DNA from 2 places in the Gordonia sp. CNJ-863 genome. Region 1 is predicted to be linked to the other one. Evidence: predicted binding sites of a transcription regulator. Region 1 holds the regulator's gene; the other holds the start of a gene.
What was found. Region 1 encodes LexA, which represses DNA repair genes until DNA is damaged. Its sites were predicted from a motif close to CGAACANNTGTTCG; they were not measured.

Region 1 (4,211 bases):
GCGCGCGGCCACCCCGCCAGCGTCGAAGACGGTGAAGCGCACCCTGTATCGCGCCTGGACCGACGAGGGCATCGGCACTCTCGCCGCACAGCGGACCGTCGACATCGCCGGACAACGCCTCACCCGTTACCCGACCATCGACGCGATCACCGACGACGCCGGACGCACGCGCGGGGTGGTCGTGATCGACGCCGCGTCGGAGCAGACCCGTGATCGATTGCCGGCGAGAGGAATCGTCGCGCTCCTCGACCTGGCGATCCCGCCCCTGCACCGCCGCGTGGCCGGTTCCCTCGGGGCCGCGGGTCGACTCGCGCTGAGCCAGAGCCCCTACCCGGATCTCGATGCGTTGCTGGCCGACTGCACACGTCGCGCCATCCGCGATGTCGTGGCGGGCCTCGACGCCGGCACCCTGTCGGCGGTGCGCTCTCCCGAGACATTCCGCGTGCTCACCGAGAAGTTGCGTCCACGGATCACCGAGTCGGCACCGGACTACTTCTCTCTCGCCGTCGAATCCCTCGGTTGGGTGGCACCGGTCCGTGCCGCGATCGACCGACATGCCGGTTCACTCGCGGCCGATGACGTCGCCGAACAGCTGGACAATCTCGTCTTCGACGGATTCGTCGCCGCCACCGCACGACGACATCTGGAGAATGTGCCGCGCTACCTCGCGGCCGCCGAGGCCCGCCTGTCGGCGCTCCCTGCATCGGCGGCCCGGGATCAGGCCGGAGTAGCCGTCGTCGACCGGGTGACCGAGCGGTGGGCGCAACGACTGACTCAGGTGCCCGACCACCGGAAGGCGCACGTCAACGACGAGGCCCAGTGGCTCGTCGAGGAGCTGCGGGTGGGATTGTTCGCCGAACGGCTCGGCACCGCGTACCCGGTGTCGGAGAAGCGGGTCCTACGAACTCTTGACCGACTCGGCTGAGGCGGCTCGGAGGTCGTCGATCTCGCGCTGGAAGTCCTCGACGGAGTCGAACGAGCGATAGACCGACGCGAACCGCAGGTAGGCGACCTCGTCGAGGTCGCGCAGCGGCTTGAGGATCGCGAGACCGACCTCGTTGCTGGGGATCTCGGCCGATCCACTGGCACGTACGGTGTCCTCGACCTGCTGGGCGAGCTGCGCCAATGCGTCCTCGGCGACGTGGCGTCCCTGGCATGCGCGCCGGACGCCCCTCATCACCTTCTCGCGACTGAACGGTTCGGTGACGCCGTTGCGTTTGACCACCGCGAGCACCGCGCTCTCCACGGTCGAGAAGCGTCGCCCGCACTCCACGCAGGAGCGGCGGCGCCGGATGGCCTGCCCCTCATCAGCGACACGCGAGTCGATGACCTTGGTGTCGTCGTTCTTGCAGAAGGGGCAGCGCATCGTATCCTCACGCAGGTCACGGGACACTCTGGTGCAGCCGCGCCGCATGCCAGGCCGGTAGTCGGCCGGTCCCTGTGACATCGAGGATACCGCCCGTGCTCAGTGGTACCGGGGGGCGAGCAGCGGCTGACCGACGCGCAGCCCGCTCGACGGGAGGTCGTTCAGCTGGATGATCTCGTCGACGACCGCCTCACGCGGCATCTCGGGGGCGACGCGCGATGCGATGGTGCTCAGCGAGTCGCCCGACCGCACGTGTACGACCTCGGTGCCGACCGAAGAAGGTGTGACCGTCGCGGCGTAGTTCTGACCGACGACCGCGATGACCCACACGGCCAGAGCGAGCCCGACGCCGGCGAGAATTGCCGTCGCCGTGCGCCGACGCCGCCGGATGACGGCCGAGGGCGCGGTATGCGCAACACGCGAGACGGGTACGACCGGTGCACGACCCCGCATACCGACCGGCGAGGCGCACCGGGTGGAGGCGACCCGGCGGACCCGGACCGCCGACTCCGGCACCGGACGCCCGTCGACGGGCCGGCGGCCGTCGCCGCGGCGCATCGGGCGCGGACGCTCCAGGACGTCACCACGGACCGAATCGGTGGAGCGGTCGGGGTCGATGAGAGTGGCGGTGCGCATGATGCCCTCCGTGTTTCCGGTCGAACGCTTGTCCGTGCTCCGACTGCGTCGTCGGCGTTCGAACTGTTCGATTGTCGATCATCTGTTCGATGCACTGATGTTCGATTTGTAGCACGGCACTCCGACACTTGTCTCGCAACACGTCGAACAAATGTTTGATGCGGTCGGCATTCTCGGCTAGGGTCGTCGTCAGACAAGCGATCTACCAGCACGTTCGGAATCGAGAGGAACCCGATCATGAGCGATGACGGCGGTAAGCGCACCGGAGCGCGGGGCGCCGACGAGCCCGTCGCCCCGGCAGACATGGCGGCGGCCGAGGCCTCGCTGACGCCGCGGCAGCGCGGAGTTCTCGAGGTGATCCGCAGATCCGTGCGCGAGCGCGGTTACCCGCCGAGCATCCGCGAGATCGGTGACGAGGTGGGTCTCACGTCGACCTCCTCCGTCGCCCACCAACTGCGGACGCTCGAACGCAAGGGCCTCCTCAAGCGCGACGCGAATCGTCCGCGAGCGGTCAACATCGCACCGAGCGAGCCGCCGACGCCCACCTCACCGACCGGTGGTGCGCTACCCGAGCCCACCTTCGTGCCGGTGCTCGGCCGGATCGCCGCAGGCGGCCCGATCCTCGCGGAAGAAGCCGTCGAGGACGTCTTCCCGCTCCCCCGCGAGCTCGTCGGCGAGGGTTCGCTGTTCCTGCTGAAGGTCGTCGGTGAGTCGATGATCGACGCCGCGATCTGCGACGGCGACTGGGTGGTCGTCCGCCAGCAGAACGTGGCCGACAACGGCGACATCGTGGCCGCGATGATCGACGGCGAGGCCACGGTCAAGACCTTCAAACGCCAGAAGGGTCATGTCTGGCTGATGCCGCACAACGAGCTGTTCGACCCGATCCCGGGCGACGAGGCCGTGATCCTCGGCAAGGTCGTCACCGTGATGCGGCGTATCTGACCTCTTCGTTCTCGAGAACCGCGGCGGCAGCCTCGCGCGCCGCAGCCGGATCGGTGGTGGCGAGCGCGGCTGTCGCCGCGTTTTCGCAGGTCGACCGTGAGACGCCGCCGAGGCGGGCACCGACCGCGGCGGCCGCCACCGGAGCACTCGACAGCGAGGTGACACCCAACCCGACGAGCACACAGGCGAGGATCGGGTCCGCCGCGGCCTCGCCGCACACGCCCACCGGTTTCCCCTGATCCCGTCCGGCCCGCGCGACCGTCGCGATGAGGTGCAGGACCGCCGGCTGCCACGGATCGGTCAGCGATGCGAGATCGGCCGACATCCGGTCGGCGGCCATCGTGTACTGCGTGAGGTCGTTGGTGCCGATCGAGACGAAGTCGACCTCGGCCAGGATCGCCGGCGCGAGGATCGCGGCGGCGGGGACCTCGATCATCACCCCGGCGACCAGTCCGCGTTCCCGTACCTGAGCGGCGAAGGCGGCCGCCTCGGCCGGTGAGGCGATCATCGGCGCCATGACCCAGGGGCTCGTCTCGGAACCCTCCGCGGCGCGTGTGATCGCGTCGAGCTGATGGGCACGGATCTCGGGGTGTGCCAAGGCGATCCGGTCGCCGCGCACACCGAGCGCCGGGTTGGCCTCCTCGGGCTGGTGCACGAAGCGCAGCGGCTTGTCCGAGCCGGCGTCGAGCGTACGGATGACGACCCTGCGGCCGCCGAACGCGTCGAGCACCTCGCGATAGATGTCCGCCTGTTCCTCCACCGACGGCTCGTCGGCGCGTTCGAGGAAGGCCAGTTCGGTGCGGAACAGTCCGACGCCCTCCACCGGATGATCGGTGGCCGCACGGGCCGACGATCCGTCGGCGACGTTGGCCAGGATCGCCACCTCCACACCGTCGGCGGTGCGACCCGGGCCCGACCAGCCGGCGACCCGTGCGGCCTGACGCGTGTACTCGTCGACACGGGCCCGCGCGGCGGCGTTGTCGGGTTGCACGACGATCTCGCCTGTCGTGCCGTCCACGAGTATCACCGTGCCCGAGTCGATCCCGGCGAGACCGGGGACCGCGACGACACACGGGATGCCGAGCTGCCGGGCGATGATCGCGGTGTGGCTGGTGGGCCCGCCCAGGCGGGTAACCAGCGCGATGGTGGTGGCGGGATCGAGCCCCGCGGTGTCGGCGGGCGCGAGGTCGTCGGCGAGGAGGACCGAGGGCACGTCCGGCGTGGGCACGCCGGGCTCGGGGAGGCCCAGGAGTTCGGCGAGGAC
Region 2 (4,211 bases), on a different contig from region 1:
CAACGGTTCGAGTTGTCCGTGGATGGCGTCACGAATGTCGGTGAGGACTTCGCGGAACCGTCCGGCTATGTCGGGTCGCCGGTTGATGCGTTCGGGGTTGGGTGGCGCCCCTGGTTCGGCGTTCAACTGCCAGACACATCTGCCTTCGTCGGCGCCGTCGGCGATCATCCGGGTCGAGTATTGACCGGGTTGGTCACCGACCATGTGGTGGTGGCGGGTGCAGGCCGGAGTGAGATTGTCGATGTCGGTGAATCCGCCATCACCCCAATCGGTGTGGGCGTGATGCATTTCCACGTGTGTGGTGGGCATGTCGCAGTCCGGGTTGGAGCACATCTCGCCGTCAGGTCTGGCAAACGAGACGAGCCGCTGTTCCATGGTGGCGAGTCGTTTGCCGCGTCCGAAGTACAGCGGGACCGCGGTGGCGTCTCTGAACACCGCCAACCAGGGCTGCACGTCGGCGCCGATGGCGATGAGGTCTGCGATGGGGATCAGGGTGCCGTCGGCGCTGGTGGCGGACCCGGTTTCGCGGATGAGGTCGTCGAGCTCGGCTTTGGCGATCAGCTGGACCGGCAGGCCTCGGTGGGTCTTGCCGAGCATTCCGTCGTCGAACACCGCTTCCAGCAGTGCGTTGAGGGCGTCGTGATTGCGCTGTGCGGGGGTGCGGTGGTCGCGGTCGGCTGCTGCCGCGACCACCTCGGGGTCGGCGTCCTCGATCGAACCGCACGGCGATTCGGGATCGGTGGGGTTGTTCATGCCCGGTCGGGCCCAGACGGCCAGGAAAGTCATGATCCGCGCCCGCGCCAGAGGGGTGAGGTTGGCGATGAGTTTGGAGGTCCCGTCGGCGCGTTGCCGGTTCACCTGCAGGTTGCGGCGGCGTACGCGGTCGTCGTGGTCGGTGAGGGTTCCGTCGGGGTCGAGGTGTGCCAGCAGTCGGGCACCGACCTGACCGATCTCGGCGGGCGTGAGCGTGGCGGCGTATTCGGCCAGGGTTTGCTCGGCGGCGGCGCGCACATCGTGTGGGACGGCATGTGGGATCTGGTCCACGACGTCCATCACCGCATGAACGTGGGCAGACCCCACCCGGCCGTCGGCCAATTCTCGGGCGAGCGTCGGCAGCTCGGGTTCGAGTGGTTGTCCGGTGGTGAGGTCGGTGTAGGTGGCGGTGGCTTTCACCTCGGCGTGGCGTCGGCCGGGGAAGGCGATCCGCAGGCGGTGTTGCATGTACTGGATGATGCTGCGGTGACCGGTCTTTCGGGCCAGGCTGCGGTTCTCGACCTCGACGATCTGCTGGTTGCCGGCGTAGGTCAGGCGGGCGATCAGACGCTCGTTCTCGGCGGCCACCTGGTCGACCTCGACATCGGACAATCGAGAGAGGTCAACATTCTGCAACCGGTCGGTGAGGGCGTGCATCTGCTCGATGATCGCGACCGCGTCAGAGGGTGCCGGGTCGGCGGCGTCGACAGTTGCAGCAACGGCCACGACGGTCACCCCCCAAGATTCCGCGGTTCGAATGCATGTTCGATGTTACACACGAATCCGTCGTCACGCAGGAAAGCTCCACAGGCTTCACCAGCAGATCACCCGCACATCAACGTGTTGTTCCGGACGCGATTGCCAATCTTTCGAGCGCCTGCTCGATGTAGCCCGACCAGTCCTGCGCGGCAACCTGATTCACCGCCGACTCCCCGGCGAATGCGCTCGAGATGACCACGTCGGGAGCGAGGGTCGCCAGCAGATGCAGGCTCTCCGCGAGGGTATTCGCATTGCTGAACGGTAGGTATCCGGCGGCCCATTCCCCGGATGCGCTCAGATACAGGGTGTCCCCGGTGAAAAGGTACCGAAGACCGTCATCACCAGGCACCAGGTAGCACGTGCTGCCGGGCGTGTGCCCCGGAGTCGGGATCACCTCGACCCCGTTGTCGTCGACGTACCGTTCCGCGACCGCGATGTCCACGCGCGCAAAGCGGCCGATCCGCTCGACCTCGGGAGCGGGCGCGTGCAGCGTCGCCCCGAACCGGTCTTCGACACGACCGAGAATCGGGCCGGCCTCGTCCTGATGGGACAGGTACTGGTCGTCGACACCGCCCAGCTTCTCCAGATCGTCGAACTCGGCGTCCGATGCCATCGAGTAGAACAGCGCGTTGCGGTCGGACGTCCACAGATACGCATGGGTGGTGAGACCGGGGAACGGGTTGTCGGTCGTTGTCTCCCAGAGGTCGGGTAGCACCTGTCGCATCGGATCTCCTCGTTGAGTGGTGACGGCTCCGCCCCCACCGTGCAACTTCAAGTGAACTTCAGGTCAAGGGCGAACGTGCGCTGGTCAACCCTCGAGTGATACACATGATTCGATTCGTCTCAAACAGTTGGGGGTTCCCGTGTCCGCAGTGCTGCCGAGTCGACCGATCGACGACGCCCCCGGCTTCCCGAGGGCCGTCAGCTACGACGCCGCGATGTCGAACCGAAAGCTCCGGCGTACGCGCGCCCTCGTCCGCAAGGTCACCGGCAAGGACCTCTACCCCGAGCCCGAACACCTGCACACCTTCGCCGAGGACATGTTCCGCACCGATCCCGTGGCCGAGCGGTTCGTCGACGAGGTCTACGGCACGCTCGGCCCCGAAGCCGCGCGCACACTGCTGGACAAGGCCCTGACCGACGGACTCGACAGCGTCGAGAACCCGCCGCCCGCACTCGTCGAACTGTTCGAGGAGTTCGAGACCGTTCCCGACTGGGTCGATCCGCATCTCATCGCCGAGGGTGAGGCGATCTGGCGCCGCTGGGGTACCGGCCTGTTCAGTGTCGCCGGTGGGATCACTCTCGAGATGTACACCGAGGCCGCGGTCGCCAAGCCGTTGTCACTGGCAGGCGGATATGCCGGCGACAACGCGCTGCGCCGATTCCTGGAGACCTCCCGTTTCTGGATCGACGTGTCCCAGCCCGGCGCGCTGCTCACCCCGGGATCAGCCGGCCGGGCGACGGCGATGCGGGTCCGCGTGATGCATGTGTGGGTCCGACGCACCGTCGCGAAGCACCCCGAGTGGGACGTCGAACGGTGGGGCGAGCCGATCAGCCAGTCGTATCAGCTGCTGACCCTGCTCGGCGGCAGCGTCGTGCCGGCGTCGGCGCTGTGGCTGACCGGGGTCCAGACCACACCCCGAGAGATCCGGGTGCTGCTGCACTACCAGCGCTACCTCGGGCACCTCCTCGGCGTGCGGACCCAGTGGTTCCCCGAGACCATCGCCGACTCACTGCGATTGCTGGCCCTCGTCAACACCACCCGCAGCTACGACGCCGGCGCCGACGGCGCCGAACTCATCGAATCGTTCCCGGCCGCGTTCGCCAACGAGAGCGCGACGGGCCTCGAGCGCATCCGCGGCAAGTACAACGCCATGATGTACGCCGCCTACTCGACGATCTACATGATGCCGACGACGCGCTTCCGCTACGACATGCCCAACCCGATCCCGGGACTCGCACTGATCCTCCTGCGGTTGCCGGCCGTGACGCTCGTCGAGACGCTGCGCCGGATCTCCCCGACGTTCCGTCGGCTGCACGAGAAGGTGATGTGCCGGCACCGGGAGAACTGGCACGCCTGGCAGTCCTCGGGACGCCCCGCGGAGTTCGCGCACGGCAAGGGATTGCGACGGTGACCTTCCATCCGACACGGTCGAGTACGTGACAGGACACCGACCACGGTTTTGCCGACGGAACCCGCGCGATTAGCGTTGTCAAAATGACCCAACCCCCGATCACGGAACCGACGGCAGCCGGCGAGGCGCCAGACCTCGAGACGCGCGTCGGCCACTACTACGTCCTCGACGGCTCCTATGAGGTGGGACGCGAGAAGGTCCGCGAGTACGCCCGCGCGGTGCAGGACTACCACCCCGCCCACTGGGAGCCCGAAGCTGCTGCCGCACTCGGGTATTCGGGACTCGTCGCGCCGCTGACGTTCACCTCCATCCCGGCGATGGCGGCGAACCGCGAGCTGTTCGAGTCCGTGATCGTCGGCTACGACACCTACGTGCAGACCGAGCAGGCCTTCGAACAGCACCGGCCGATCGTCGCCGGCGACGAGCTCGTCACCGACGTCGAACTGTCGGGCGTGCGCAAGGTCGCGGGCCGCGAACTGATCACGGTGACCAACACCATGACCGACGCCGCGGGCGAGAAGGTGCACACGATGCACACCACCGTCGTGGGCGTGACCGCCGAAG

Region 2: BJF87_RS02440 (HNH endonuclease signature motif containing protein) is a predicted target of LexA. The motif match lies at 1,508-1,521, and genes of this name have one in related genera.

The regions. Positions count from the first base shown of each region.
Region 1 is NZ_MKKG01000022.1:335,889-340,099, forward strand. It holds gene hrpA (ATP-dependent RNA helicase HrpA) at 1-925, shown strand, start outside; gene nrdR (transcriptional regulator NrdR) at 899-1,366, opposite strand; gene BJF87_RS13415 (LysM peptidoglycan-binding domain-containing protein) at 1,466-2,002, opposite strand; gene lexA (transcriptional repressor LexA) at 2,240-2,947, shown strand; gene BJF87_RS13425 (putative PEP-binding protein) at 2,925-4,211, opposite strand, start outside.
Region 2 is NZ_MKKG01000004.1:91,844-96,054, forward strand. It holds gene BJF87_RS02440 (HNH endonuclease signature motif containing protein) at 1-1,488, opposite strand, end outside; gene BJF87_RS02445 (MBL fold metallo-hydrolase) at 1,589-2,236, opposite strand; gene BJF87_RS02450 (oxygenase MpaB family protein) at 2,376-3,647, shown strand; gene BJF87_RS02455 (fused (3R)-hydroxyacyl-ACP dehydratase subunits HadA/HadB) at 3,731-4,211, shown strand, end outside.